Regions from separate parts of the Aneurinibacillus baijiui genome, predicted to be linked through region 2. Evidence: riboswitches for the same ligand, from Rfam matches in the RefSeq annotation. Region 2 holds a riboswitch; the other holds the start of a gene.
What was found. Region 2 has a riboswitch for FMN ahead of ribD (bifunctional diaminohydroxyphosphoribosylaminopyrimidine deaminase/5-amino-6-(5-phosphoribosylamino)uracil reductase RibD). Riboswitches for the same ligand answer to the same signal wherever they lie in the genome.
Positions count from the first base shown of each region.

Region 1 (7,466 bases), on a different contig from region 2:
TGTGGGATATACACGGGCGGCACGCCTGGTTGATATGATGGAGGCGCGGGGTATAGTTGGGCCGTATGAAGGCAGCAAACCGCGCGAAGTGCTTATTCCGCCCGGTGATGCGCAAACGCTATAGTACATAGCATCAATGCGGGTAAAGAAGAGTAGGTTGAAGAAGCTGACGAGAGGAGAGCATGTGTGAAGTTCATAACAGACTTTAAAAAATTCATCAGCAGAGGCAACATTATTGATCTTGCAGTCGGTGTGGCACTAGGTACAGCCTTTAATAAAATCGTGACATCGCTTGTCGAAGACATTCTTATGCCCCCGATTGGGATGGCGTTAAATGGCGTGGATTTTTCGGACTTGTACATTAATCTTTCGCCCGGCTCGTACGCTTCTCTTAAAGCAGCAAAGGATGCGGAAGCCGTTACGATTAATTACGGGATTTTTTTAAACAATGTGCTGCATTTCATTATTGTCGCATTCTCCCTGTTTGTCGTAGTGAAAGTGTATACCCGCTTAAGTGATCTGCGGCATCAGGAGCAGGAAGAAGAGAAGCTGGCAGAGACGAAGGAGTGTCCGTATTGTATATCAAGCATTCCGCTTGCCGCAACCCGCTGCCCATCGTGCACGTCTCAATTGGAGCGAGCCGAAGAGGCATAAGGGAGCAATAGGCATGGAAAGCGTTTTCATGATATAATTAAGAAGACGTTGACTTTTAGTAAGGAAAAGGAAGCGGTGGTCGTATGGGGAAAACCATGAAGCAGGTATCATTGGAGAATGGAATAGGGGAGTTAATGATTCCGGGCAGCAGGGTAGCGATTGTTCAAGAGGGGAACTCGCTTGAGCATGCGCTGCTTGTTCTTACGAAATCGGGGTATTCAGCCATTCCTGTGCTTGATCGGGAATACAAGCTGAAGGGGCTGATTAGTATGGCGCTTATCCTTGATGCCACATTAGGTATTGAGCAGATTGAGTACAATAAGCTTAGTGAGATGAAGGTTGAAGAAGTAATGAATAAGAAGGTGGCATGGATGAAGGCAGACGGAAGCTTTTTCCGGGGGCTTGAGCTGTCCATTAATCACCCGTTTCTATGCATCGTAGATGAAGATGGAGTATTCGTTGGGATTTTGACTCGAAAAACGATTCTTGCGCAGGTTCATAATTACCTTAAATTTTATAGATAAGACATAATGGATATACAACGATACAACAAAAAATCAGGCGTCCAATTGGAACGCCTGATTTTTTTAGTTTAATGAGTAGGACAGTTTAATGGAGAGCTGACCATTCTCAATCCCGACATATTCAAGTCCTTCAAATGTAGCATTCGGGTAACTGCTTTGCAGTGTTTGCATTGTCTCATACATCTCATCAGCAGAATTAATTAGAATTTCCATGCGATTCATGGGAAGTCACCTCGTTCGATTTCTTTTGCTATAATCATTCGTCGTGTATGTGTGGTTTATGTGGGGTGACTAAACATTTTTTACAAAAAAAATTAAAAACTTCCGCCGGGCAGCGGAAGTTTAGCTGACAACATACATGTATGGTTGTGAATCGTACCCGCAGCATGCAGACTATCTGCTGTGCAATACGGGACGCAGTCGATTATAGATTGGATATGTGATCAAAGCCTCGACGATTCCTTTGATCAGGTTAAACGGAAGAATCGCGTACAGGATCAGCGCCCACAGATTGGTAATGCTGGCGTTAGCACCTTGCGACCAACCGATAATGTCTTCAACGGACATACCCATAACATAGGCGAAAGCCGGAATGAAGAAGAAATAGTTGGTCAGCGACATAATAATTGCCATAGCCGTTGTACCGGCGGTCATACCTACCCAGAAGTTCACCTTGCTTTGCTTCAGCTTCCGCATAAAGAATACAGATACAACAACGAACGTACTGCCCGCTATAAAGTTGGACAGCTCTCCTACAGCCATGCCACCCTGATTGGTAAGCAAAAAGTGCAGGATGTTCTTAATCAACTCCACGGCTACACCAGCCAGTGGGCCGAACAGAATGGCGCCAATCAGCGCTGGAATTTCGCTTACACCGATTTTCAAAAAAGCCGGAAACATCGGCAGCGGGATTTCTACAAACATCAGCAGAAACCCAATGGTCGACAACAGCGATAAAAACGCTGTTCTGCGAACCTTCCCTCTCATATGAAGTTCCCCCTTCTCCCATCCAGACTATACTGTCGGTCCCGGATTTGCACCGGATCAGCCAGACGCGTTACTACTATTTTTGCGTCCGGGTCGCGGACTAAGGGACAATATGAAGCGCCCCATCACCGCCGGTCGGGAATCTCACCCTGCCCTGAAGGTTTGTATGGTGTTATAAATTTCACAACCTATTTTCAAATATGCCATGAAAATGCTTGTTCGTCAATACAGAAGCAGTAACTTACAAAAGCAAAGTTGGAGAGTTAGCGGTGGAATTTCTCTCTCTTTCTGGAAAATATTTCGGTATAATAAATGGGAAAGAAAAAGGAAGTAAACGATACAGCGCGGGGAAGAGAGGAGAAAACTATGCTATTTGGTATTCCGTATGCGGAATGGATTGGTTATGTTGTGGTAGTTGTCCTGGTCATTCTGTTCGGTCTGCCGAACGGGTGGCTCAAGCGTCTTGAAAAATATTACTCCAGTGACCATCTTCATCAGCCGCTTTCTGCTCATAACATAAGCGTTATTACGATTTGTGATAAGGAAGCAGGGGAGAAGGAGCTAGGAGCAGAGGAAACACAGCAGATTATCGCTCTGTTTAATGGGGCGAAGCTGGTACAAAAAGTAGATCCGCCGCACAATTCTGCCCACATCATAATACGTATCGCACAAAAAGCAGGCAGTATGATTGAAGTGATGCCATACCGAAACGATGTTTTAATTGTACGTGAGGAGAAAGATAAGAACGGAATCCCTATTACATATTGGGCGAAACAAGATGGTTTTGCCAAATGGTTGTATAGAAGCGAGGAGCGATAAAGATGGACAGCACAATTATAAATGATCGTACGCTTGCTCAGGGCTGTGAATATTTACGAGCCGCCGATCCGATAATGGCCCGAATCATTAATGAATACGAACCCTATCACTGGAAAGAGCCGGGGGATTATTTTGCTGTCCTGTGCAGCTCCATTGTCTCTCAGCAGTTGTCTGTCAAAGCCGCTGCGTCCATTACGGAGCGTGTTCTGCAATATTTTGGCGGCCAGTGGCGCCAAGAAGCTCTGCTTGCAGCATCCGAGGAGGAGATGCGGGCATTGGGGCTCTCGCGTGCCAAAGTCGTATATGTAAAAGATCTTGCTGCGCATTGTGCCGACGGACGTCTGCGTTTAGACCGCTTAACAGAGGAGACGAATGAAGAAGTAATTGAGCGCTTAATCATGGTTAAAGGTATTGGTAGATGGACAGCGGAGATGTTTCTCCTATTTGGGATGGGGAGGCTGAATGTATTTCCTGCCGATGATCTGGGAATTAAGAAAGCCATTCAGGTCAATTATGGCCTATCGGAGTTTCCCACCAAAAAACAGATGCTTGAAATCGCCGCGAAGTGGGTTCCTTATGAGTCCATTGCAACCTTGTATTTATGGAGAAGCCTAAACAATAAGCCATCAGTATAAGGATGCAGGGCGGAACCAGAGATTCCGCCCTGTTCTGCTGTTATACATTAATAAAGTCCATGCTGCTAGTTGAGGCGGATGTAGCGGCGTTCCTTTTTCATAAAAGTTCGGTATGTGCCGTAAGCTAAGATGGTAAATCCGATTGCTGTAAGTACTCTTCTCATGACGCACCTCCATGTACTGCTTTTCCACGTTTATGTGTAAGGCAATCCGGTATTTCACAAATCACACACAATTATTCTTTATAATAAAAGGCATATCTTACATAAGGAGCGTTCGGGATGAGAAAGAAGCGCCTGGCTTTTGTAATGATGATGTTGATCTGGATCATGGCCGCCGGGTGTCAGTCCGCAGCATTAACGAAAGTTCCGCGGGATGCATCCGTACTCGCAGTAGCCAATGCACGGGATAATACGATTTCGTTCATGAGTATCGAAACAGGTGAGATGCTGGCTGCATGGAAGCCCGCCTTTCCTTTTGATCGGATGCTTTTGCTGCCGGATCATCATACGGTGCTGTTGTATGGCAAGAACGGTGAAGACGCGCGTATGCTAAATATGAACTCGGGCAAAGAGGATGCGGTATGGAAGACGGGAGGCGGTATTGTCAATGCTGTATTAGCACCAGATGGAGATGCGGTGTATCTGGCGGATAAGCAGCACGGCTCCGTTCGTATGTATACGCTTGATGGAAATCAGACAAGCGAGATCAAAGTGGGGCCGTCTCCGTTCACCATGATCCCTGATTTAGCTCGCAATCGGCTGTATGTGATGGATTTGCAAGATGCGAAGCTGCGGGAGATCGACCTTTCCACAAAGCAGGTAGTTCGCACCTCGCAACTCAATGAGTCGCCTATGGGTGCGTTGCTAGCGGCTGATCGTAAGGAATTGTGGGTGGGTGGTCACGGACGCGGTGACCTGCCGGAGCAGGAGGTATCTGTATTCTCAAGTGAAACAGGACAGAAGAAAACTACTGTCCATGCACCATCGATGCCTGTTGATTTTGTGCGCATAGATAAGGACACGGTGTATGTATTAAGTCACGGGTCCAATATGCTGCGGCGGATCAACATGGAGAATGGGCGCGTAACCGGTGAGCTGGCACTGGGAGCCAATCCGTTTGGAATGGTTCATGACGGACGGTATTTGTATATCGCCAGTTATGAGAGCAACCAGATTGTAGTGGTGGATCCAAAGACCATGCGTATAGTGAAAACACTACGCACAGGGGATGGACCTATTCAAATGTTTGTGCGGGAAGGTGAAGGAAAGTGACGGGGTACTCTCTCCTGATCGTTGATGATGAAGCGCAAATGCGCGAATTAATCTGTATGTATGCAAAGCGTGAGGGCTATCGTTGTACGGAAGCCGAGGACGGAGAGCAAGCGCTTATGCTCCTTGAGAGGCATGCATTTGACCTTATTGTACTTGATGTGATGATGCCGGGCTTGGATGGATTAACTTTTTGTATGAAGGTTCGTGAAACGTCAGATATCCCGATTATTTTTGTGACAGCCCGGGGTGGGGAAGCCGATAAGGTTAGCGGGTTAAAAATGGGGGCTGACGATTATGTGGTGAAGCCGTTCAGTCCGCGTGAGCTGCTGGCTCGTATTGAAGCGCTGTTGCGGCGCACGCATCCTTCGGGTGGGAGCGGTATCGAGTCGATTGATCGGCATGGAGCGCTTGAGGTGGACATGCGCGGACATGAGGCGCGTCTGAATGGTCAGGTGCTTTCCCTTACGCTCAAAGAATTCGATTTATTAACCTGTCTCATTCGTCATCCGGGTCAGGTCATGAGTCGGGAGCGCTTATTGGAGATGGTCTGGGGCTATGAATACTACGGCAATGCGCGAACGGTCGATACGCATGTGAAGACGCTGCGTATGAAGCTTGGTGCACATGCCGGTATTATCCAGACCGTGTGGGGAGTAGGTTATAAATTCGAGGTGCCGTCTTGAAACGCATCACATTAAAGCTCAATCAGAAGCTGTGGCTTCTTGTCAGCTCCGGTGTCATATTCACGGTGTTGGTAACGTATGGGTTGACCCAATATTTATATGGGAAGCTGTATGTGCAAAACATTGAGTCATCTCTTATTTATCAGGGGCAGCGCATCGCGGATATGTATCCGCGAGAAGGGCTCACACCTGCGTTTCGCAAAGAGGTGGAGAGGATAAGCCAAGTGTCGGAAGCGGAGATTTTTGTAACCGAGAATCCGCGTCAATTGGGGGCATGTCTTCCTTTTGAAATTGAGTATGATGCGCTGATTACCCAGGAGGAGCGAAGCCGCCTAGTAGCGGGACAGACAGTAAGCAAAGTCGGCTATGAGGAGAGATTTGGCCGCCAGATCATGGCTGCGATTGTGCCGCTTTTGGACGGAAAACGCCTCGAAGGCATTGTATATTTGTATCTTCCCCTTGCAAGCATAACAGAAGCGCTTAGTGAGGTTCGCTATATTATTCTTGTATGTGCTTTTATTTTTGTTCTTTTTTCGCTCTATATTGTCCGCCATCTTGTCAATCGCCTAACGAGACCGCTGCGTCATATGGAGCAGACGGCAGGTAAGATGGCGCTCGGGAACTTCTCGCAACGGTTTGCGGTAACGGAAGGTGATGAGGTAGGCAATCTGGGACGGGCGCTCAATCACATGGCATCCGCACTTGAGCAGGTCGATACGCAGCGTCGTGAATTTCTTGCGAATGTCTCGCATGAGCTTCGTACACCGCTCAGTTATATTAAAGGCTACAGTGAAGCTGTAATTGATGGAGTCGCGGCTGATCCGGAGGAGAAGGATCGTTATCTTCATCTCATCCATCGTGAGGCAGGACGGATGGAGAGGCTTGTGCACGACTTGCTAGACTTAGCGCAGCTTGAAGGTTCCTCGTATCCTCTGCATGTGACTCCCTTACCGTTGGGGCAGCTAATAGAAGATGCGATTGACAAGTTTAGACCGTTTCTGATGGAGAAAGAAGCAGATCTTCATCTACACATTGATCCGGATGTAATCACCTGGGGAGATGAAGACAGACTAGAGCAAGTGGTTCATAATTTATGCGATAATGCATTGCGCCACCTGCCGAATGAAGGGGGTCTGCTTCGTGTAAGCCTTCATCGTGAAGAACAGGCACACCAGTGCATATTGGTCATTGCAGATAACGGGTGCGGTATTGCACCGGAAGAGTTATCGCGTTTAGGTGAGCGTTTTTATCGGGTGGACAAGGCGCGAACACGCAAGCACGGGGGGAGCGGCTTAGGTCTCTCCATCGTTAAGCAGATTGTTCATCTGCATGAAGGAACAATTTCGATACAAAGCAAGGTGGACGAAGGGACGATCGTAACCGTTAGACTGCCGTTATATGAAGAGGACGAGTAAAGAATAGGGGAGAAGGCGATGAAGCATAACCGATGCGTATGGACTGTTCTCTTGCTGTTTATCGCAACCATTGTGGTAGCGGGATGCAGCAACGAGAAGCCGCCGGTAGAGAGAAGTATACCGGAGAAGCTTACCGTGCAGTTTGCAATTGCGCCGGTATCTCCCAAGCCGAAGCAGGAGGCTGCGCTATCTGTTGCTGTAGAGCAGGGGGGAGAAAAGGTAGAGGATGCAGAAGAGGTGAAGTTTGAAGTCTGGCGTGAGGGGCAAACGGAGGCGCATACGATGATCCCGGCTAACAAGTCGGGAGAAGGCCGCTATGGGGCCGTGTATCGCTTTGAGCAAGCGGGTGTATATTATGTCATGTACCACATTGATGCACGTAGTCTGCACGCCATGCAAAAGCATAAAGTGATCGTCAAGTGAGAAAACGGGTGAGCGTAAGCGGCCCGTTTTTCTTTGGTTTTAGGGCGCATCG
Region 1 covers NZ_JBFTXJ020000002.1:25,994-33,459, forward strand. Annotated here, with positions in the region: gene AB3351_RS03330 (DNA translocase FtsK) at 1-124, shown strand, start outside; gene mscL (large conductance mechanosensitive channel protein MscL) at 187-654, shown strand; gene cbpB (cyclic-di-AMP-binding protein CbpB) at 738-1,178, shown strand; gene AB3351_RS03345 (hypothetical protein) at 1,242-1,400, opposite strand; gene AB3351_RS03350 (ECF transporter S component) at 1,572-2,165, opposite strand; FMN riboswitch at 2,172-2,331, opposite strand; gene AB3351_RS03355 (hypothetical protein) at 2,532-2,984, shown strand; gene AB3351_RS03360 (DNA-3-methyladenine glycosylase family protein) at 2,987-3,619, shown strand; gene AB3351_RS03365 (YncE family protein) at 3,901-4,893, shown strand; gene AB3351_RS03370 (response regulator transcription factor) at 4,890-5,576, shown strand; gene AB3351_RS03375 (sensor histidine kinase) at 5,573-6,991, shown strand; gene AB3351_RS03380 (FixH family protein) at 7,010-7,414, shown strand.
Region 1: linked by a shared signal. The riboswitch ahead of AB3351_RS03350 (ECF transporter S component) and the one ahead of ribD (bifunctional diaminohydroxyphosphoribosylaminopyrimidine deaminase/5-amino-6-(5-phosphoribosylamino)uracil reductase RibD) in region 2 are both predicted to bind FMN.

Region 2 (7,466 bases):
CCGGTACCGGACGCGCCCAGCCAAACGGCCCGAACAAAATCAGCAGCATGCCAAACGGATCAACATGACTGATCGGATTCAATGTTAAGCGCCCTTCATTCTTTGCTGTATGATCCCCTAACTTGTACGCTACATATGCATGCGCCCATTCATGAATCGAGAAGGCAATCACGAATGCGATTACCCGATATAAGAGCGAATCCCAATCCAAATTAAACAACAACGCTCCCCCTTACCTCTTATAAAACTCTATAAAGCTGCACCTCATTCTACCACATGGCTGAACTCTGTACAATTGCGCCATTTTACACACGAAGAAGGGAAGCCGAGTATACTCGCGCTTCCCTTCTTTCATTCGTAACCTGATCTAGTCTTCCTATATTTACTCAAAGGATTTGGTAAGATTGGCCATCTCAATTGCAGCAGTAGCCGCTTCCCATCCTTTATTGCCCGCCTTCGTACCGGCTCTCTCAATTGCCTGTTCAATCGTATCTGTGGTCAGTACACCAAAGATGGATGGAACACCGGTGGAGAGACCGATCGATGCAATTCCCTTCGCCGCTTCATTGCATACATAATCAAAGTGTGGTGTAGAGCCGCGGATTACCGTACCCAAAGCAACGACTGCGTCGTATTTGCCTGACTCGGCCATTTTCTTCACAATCAGCGGGAGTTCAAATGCACCCGGTACCCAGGCCACCTCTACATTGTCTTCCTCCACACCATGACGCTTAAAGGCATCCAGTGCGCCGCTAAGTAGCTTGCCCGTAATAAATTCATTAAATCGTCCTACAACAATACCAATTCGAAGTCCTGTACCTACGAGATTACCTTCATATACTTTTGCCATGATATATCCTCCGTATCATTCATTTATAGTTTAAGTAGATGGCCAAGCTTGCTCTTCTTTGTACGCAAATACCTCTCATTATCTGCCACAGCTTCTATTTGGAGCGGCACACGTTCTACGACATGCAGTCCATACCCTTCAATTCCTTTAATTTTGCGCGGATTATTGGTAAGAATCTTAATATTCCCTACACCAAGGTCGGCAAGAATCTGTGCTCCGATGCCGTACTCGCGCAGATCTGCCGCAAAGCCCAGCTTCTCATTTGCCTCTACAGTATCAAGTCCTGCCTCCTGCAGCTTGTATGCTCTAAGCTTGTTAATCAGCCCAATCCCACGCCCTTCCTGACGCATATACAAGAGCACTCCTCGGCCCGCCTCCTCAATCTGGCTAAGTGCAGCATGCAGCTGCGGCCCACAGTCGCAGCGCAGCGAACCGAATACATCACCTGTCAAACATTCCGAATGGACCCGAACAAGCGTCGGCGTATCAGCATCAATATCGCCTTTAACAAGGGCTACATGCTCTTTGCCATCCGTATCGTTCGTATAGGCAACCATGCGGAAATGCCCATACTCGGTCGGCAGCTCTACCTCCACTTCGCGCTTCACCAGCTTATCGTAACGAGTACGATAGCGAATTAACTCTTCAATCGTAATCATCTTCAAATCATGCTTCTCTGCGATATGAGCCAAATCAGGCACACGTGCCATGGAGCCATCTTCATTCATAATCTCGCAAATGACACCGGCAGGATAGCTGCCGCATAAACGAGCCAGATCAACGGCCGCCTCTGTATGACCGGCGCGGCGGAGTACGCCCCCTTTGCGGGCAATTAGCGGGAAGATGTGTCCTGGTCGGCGGAAGCTCTCAGGAGTGCTCTTCGGATCAAGCATTGCCTGTACGGTATGAGCCCGCTCGAACGCGGAGATTCCTGTGGTCGTCCCTGCCTCGTCGACCGATACGGTAAATGCTGTGCCATGTGCATCCGTATTGCGGTCCACCATAGGTGTTAACTGCAATTCCGCCGCACGCTCTTCTGTAATCGGCACACATACCAGGCCGCGCCCATGTGTCACCATAAAATTAATGACTGCCGCATCAGCTTTCTCTGCTAACGCAATGAAATCACCCTCATTCTCGCGGTCCTCATCGTCTACTACGATAATTGGTTTGCCCCGCTTTAAATCCAGAATCGCTTCCTCAATTGAATGAAACATACAATCCACTCCTTATATAGTTAGCTCAATCAAGAAATCCGTGCTCAGCAAGAAAGCTTTCTGTGAGCTGGGAAGGCGGCTGTTTCTTCTCACGCCATATAATGAACCGCTCAATATATTTGCCGATCATATCGCATTCAAGATTTACCTGATCCCCTTTTTCTTTATATTGCAGCACGGTTTCTAAGAGCGTATGTGGAATAATTGAAACGCTAAAGCCCGCATCGTCTACCTCTACAACCGTAAGACTAATGCCATCAATAGCGATGGAGCCCTTTGGAATAATGTAGCGCAGCAGCGTATCGTCCGCCTCGATCCGATAGAGCACCGCATTGTCATAGGCCTGTTTTGCCGCAATCCGGCCAACTCCGTCGACATGACCGGAAACGAAGTGTCCGCCAAAGCGATCTCCTGCTGCCAACGCCCGCTCCAAGTTCACTGGAGCACCAGGAACAAGTAAGGCAAGACTTGTCTTTCGAATGGTCTCCGGCATGACGTCTGCTGCAAAGTGCTTGGCAGAAAACTCCGTCACAGTAAGGCAAATACCGTTCACAGCGATGCTGTCACCTAAGCGAACATCCCTGAGCACCTTATCTCCCGTGATTTCTAGCACCGCTGATTGATTGCTGCGTGTAATAGAGCGGATGGTTCCGATTTCCTCAATAATCCCTGTAAACACTACACTCACTCCCAAACCGGATAGCCGGTAATTTTGATATCATTGCCAATCTGTTCAAAAGACAGATCGGCAAGCGAGATCGCATCATCCATCTCTTCAATCCCCAACCCGCCAAACGGCGTAGGTGCTCCCTGTCCTGCGATCAACTTGGGCGCAACGTACGAAACGATCTTATCAATGGCCCGCGCATGCAAAAAAGCACTATTAATCTGACTTCCGCCTTCAACCAGCAGCGAGGAGATCTGCTGCTCGCCAAGCTGAGACAGAAGTTGGTCAATATTGACTTTGACATCGTCTCCGGTTGAAAATACACGAATCCCCATCTCCTCAAGCTGCTTCCATTTCATCTGATCGGCACGTTCAGTTGTAAAGATCCATGTTGGTGCCTCTCCATCGGTCAGCACCTTGGCATCCGACTGAATACGAAGCGTTGTATCGACAATGACGCGAATCGGATTTTTACCGCCAAGCGCCAGACGCGTCGTTAGCTTAGGATCATCTGTAAGTACCGTATTAACCCCGACAAGAATCGCATCGTGTGCATGCCGCATCCGGTGCACCTCAAGACGTGCTTCCTCTCCGGTAATCCAGCGACTGCTTCCCGCGTAGGTGGCCACTTTTCCATCGAGTGTCATCGCAGTTTTTACCGTAACAAACGGTTTTTTCGTTGTAATGAATTTCACGAAGGCTTCATTGATCCGCTTCGCTTCCATCTCACCAATTCCAGTGAGCACTTCAATACCTGCATTCTCTAACCTCGCTATCCCTTGTCCCGCCACCAGCGGATTTGGATCAAGCATCGCAATGACCACCCTTTGAATCCCCTGCTCGATAAGCGCATCTGCACACGGGGGCGTCCGTCCATAATGGCTGCATGGCTCTAATGTGACATAGGCGACCGCTTCCTGTGCCGCCTCGCCGGCCATACGCAGCGCCTGTACTTCCGCATGCGCCTCCCCTGCCCGTAAATGACTGCCCATCCCAACAATCTGTCCATCTTTAACAAGGACGCAGCCAACGGCTGGATTCGGACTTGTCTGGCCTCGTGCCGCTTCAGCCAGACGAAGCGCAAGCTCCATATATTCTCTATGCTCCATGTCTCACTCCTCCTGCTTTTTCATATAAAAAAGCGCATAGCTCCACTTCTCTTCCCCGACATGTCATGCATATCAAGGCAAAGAGATACCACGGGGCTATGCGCTGTGAACCTTTGTCAGTACACACCATATCTACATCTTATCCAATCGGTAAAATCAGATAATAACTGCTGCGTATAACAAAGAAAACCCTGAAAGACGGTAGATTCCGCTTTCAGGGCATTGTGTTCAAAAAAAGGTAGACTGATGCTAGGACCTGCGCCGTGCTGATCGTCTTACATACGAATCCATAAGCGCATACGACAAATAAAACGGACCTAGTGCAACATCCGTACTACATATCCTTCTCCCATCCAGACTATACTGTCGGTCCCGGATTCACACCAGGTCAGCATTGGTTCTATGAACCGCAGCTCACGGACTAAAGAGACTTAGGCCTCTAACACCGCCGGTCGGGATTTTCACCCTGCCCCGAAGGATCATTCATGCAATTGTATATGTAGTATAAACCAATATCCTACGCCTGTCCATGTGCAAACGTACACACCTGTATTCTGTGCTTAGTTGTAGACCACATAGGCACTATGATAAAATAAAGCGATTGAAAAAAAAGGAGTGAATACATAATGGCCAAAAAAGGCAGCATCGAACTTGAAAACGGAAACAAGATCCTGATTGAATTCTACCCGGAAGCCGCTCCCGGCACGGTTGCAAACTTTGAAAAACTGGCGAACGAAGGATTTTATAACGGTCTTACATTCCACCGTGTGATCCCTGGATTCGTAAGTCAAGGTGGATGCCCGCACGGAACAGGCACAGGCGGCCCCGGCTATACAATCAAATGCGAAACACAGAACAACCCGCATACACACGTTCCAGGCTCTCTGTCCATGGCACACGCAGGACGCGACACAGGCGGAAGCCAATTCTTCATCGTACATGAAGCACAACCTCATCTGAATGGCGAGCACACTGTATTCGGACAAGTTACTGAAGGCCTTGAGCATGCTAAAAACATGCGTAACGGCGATAAAATGAAAGAAGTAAAAGTGTGGGAAGAATAGTTCCTCACTTAAAAAGCGGGGCGGCCTATGTGGCTGCTCCGCTTTTATTTCAGTCCGTCCATAGACGAACACAGTGTTCAATATCAGAATGCTTCTTTCCCTTTTCCTATTTGCCTTTCTTTGTAAGCTTTACTAACACTCTTCGCTGGTACTTCTGAAAAAACCAACGGAAAATATAGTAAAATACAACCGTAAACAGAACGCTGTTTACCGTAGCACCCGCCAGAAAACTCATGCCAGCTTCAGACCAAGAGTGTACATCCTCAATCGGTTCCGTATACTGCACACTGTCCATATCTTGATGAGATACGTTCAGACCTTCCAATATGGTAAATAATAAGGCACCGCATTTATAATTTAAATAAAATACGACCGGCCATAGAAAAGAACCCACACCTGCCGAGATAAGCGCGGCGGGAATATTAGCCCGCATCAGCTTTGCCAGTGCAATCGAACATATAGCACCGATACCAAATGTAGGGAACCAGACAGGGAAAAAACCAATGGCTAAGCCAAGAGCAAGAGAATGAGCCCCCGCATTGGAACGAAAAAGACGCAGCAGGCTGTACTTCACATTTCGCTTCATAGCAATTAGATTCAAACGTATCACAATCCATTCTTAAAGTTTCTACACCCTTTACGATAGTGCCGAGCACGCCCCTTATTTCAATGAGGGGATGAATCGCCACTAGTTTTTTCTTCTTCTCACTGTATACTAAGAATAGACATTCGTATACAAAAAAAGGAGGTGAGACGAGACGATGTTGTGTCCTAAAGCGTTTCGATTTCGTCTGTTCCCTACGTCGGATCAGGCTCAGCTTTTGCATCAAACCTTTGGCTGTACCCGTTACATCTACAACCATTTCCTCACGGAACGGAAGCGTGTCTACGAGGAAACGGGCCAAACGCTTTCAGCCAAGGAGATGTCCAGCCAGCTTCCTCTGCTCAAAGAATCCCTTCCATGGCTCAAGAAAGCCGATTCGATTGCTCTGCAAGCCACTATCCAAGCGCTGGATATCGCCTACCAGAAGTTTTTTAAGGAAAAGAAGGGGTTCCCTCGCTTCAAACGTCGGCGAAATGAACAGTCTTATACGACGAAGAATGTGAATGGCTCCATCCGCGTGGAGGGGAACCATATCAAACTTCCGAAGCTCGGGTGGGTACGATTCGCCAAGAGCCGGGAGATAGAGGGACGTATTCTTCGTGCTACCCTGCTCCGGATGCCAACAGGGAAGTGAAGAACCTTAACATGCGGGAATGGGCCTGCCCATCATGCGGCATCCATCATGACCGGGACCACAATGCGGCCATTAACCTTGACCGCGAAGGACAACGCCTGCTGTCGCTCGTCTAGCACAGCCAACCGTGGGAACCACGGGGGTAGCCTGCTTACCTTCACCCGGTAGGGCGTTCAGCGCAGGAATCTCGCGACTTCAGTCGTGAGTAGTTCAATATACTGTATTATTCGTACAATCGTTTCACTTTTCGACTTTCAACTATATTATTGCCATCACCGCTGAGTTACATTATGCTGATAAAAAGTCAGCAAAGTACTATGATCTGATTTGTTTTTAATAATTCACTCCCAAATCATAAGCACGACTGATTATTTCTTTTTCAAAATAACTCCTTTTACCTTTTACTGTATCGTAAAGAAATTCAACCTTCGAATCCTTAATCCCCGTATAACTTGCTAAACCTACATTAAAATAATGATGCAACATCTCATCATATTTGTACCTTTTAAACCGTTCTTCAGGCGCACCTACCAAACCTATCCACAGTACCTTTTCATGCAGAAGCTTATTGTCGTCATGTAACCCGTAAGCGAATCCATAGTTCCACACCCTGTCTATATAACCCTTCATGATTGCGGGCATGTTCCACCACCAAATTGGAAAGATAAATGCTAACGCATCATTTTGCTTCATTTGATCGATCCTTCTATGAACTTCTACAGAATATTCTTTATCGGGTTGTCCCCAAGTGGGCTCATCTTGTTCAAATAATACTGGATTAAATTCTTCTTGATACAAATCCAATAATTCAGGCTTGTGTCCTGCATCCTTAAGTCCGTCCATAAAGTGACTTGCAACAGCAAATGTTAAGGAGTCTTTTCTTGGATGCGCGACTATTATAAGCGTTCTCATTTTTTATCCCCTTTCAAGTATTTTACTTTACTCTGAATTATTTTTTATAATAACTCAAAGCAAATTATCGGTAAAATTGAAATAATCAAATTAATACATTGATTTTTATGATACTATAACAAGAAATATTGAAATTAAAGTGGGTGAGGTTATGGAAATACGTCATTTTGTCACTTTCAAAAAAATTATTGAATCGGGTAGTTTCACACAAGCAGCAGAACTTTTGGGTTACACCCAATCTACGATAACTTCACATGTTCAGACACTAGAAGAACATATAGGAGCGCCCCTGTTTGATCGAATGGGCCGAAAAATAAAGCTGACGGATGTTGGAAAAAAGCTGGTGGGTTATACAGAAGAAATTTTAAATACTTATAACAAAATTGAACGTATTACAATTGATGAGAAG
Region 2 covers NZ_JBFTXJ020000003.1:269,051-276,516, reverse strand. Annotated here, with positions in the region: gene AB3351_RS07765 (site-2 protease family protein) at 1-220, opposite strand, end outside; gene ribH (6,7-dimethyl-8-ribityllumazine synthase) at 383-850, opposite strand; gene AB3351_RS07755 (bifunctional 3,4-dihydroxy-2-butanone-4-phosphate synthase/GTP cyclohydrolase II) at 874-2,067, opposite strand; gene ribE (riboflavin synthase) at 2,093-2,746, opposite strand; gene ribD (bifunctional diaminohydroxyphosphoribosylaminopyrimidine deaminase/5-amino-6-(5-phosphoribosylamino)uracil reductase RibD) at 2,752-3,843, opposite strand; FMN riboswitch at 4,181-4,326, opposite strand; gene AB3351_RS07740 (peptidylprolyl isomerase) at 4,470-4,907, shown strand; gene AB3351_RS07735 (DUF2062 domain-containing protein) at 5,014-5,508, opposite strand; gene AB3351_RS07730 (RNA-guided endonuclease TnpB family protein) at 5,669-6,145, shown strand; gene AB3351_RS23695 (zinc ribbon domain-containing protein) at 6,064-6,261, shown strand; gene AB3351_RS07720 (NAD(P)H oxidoreductase) at 6,479-7,057, opposite strand; gene AB3351_RS07715 (LysR family transcriptional regulator) at 7,209-7,466, shown strand, end outside.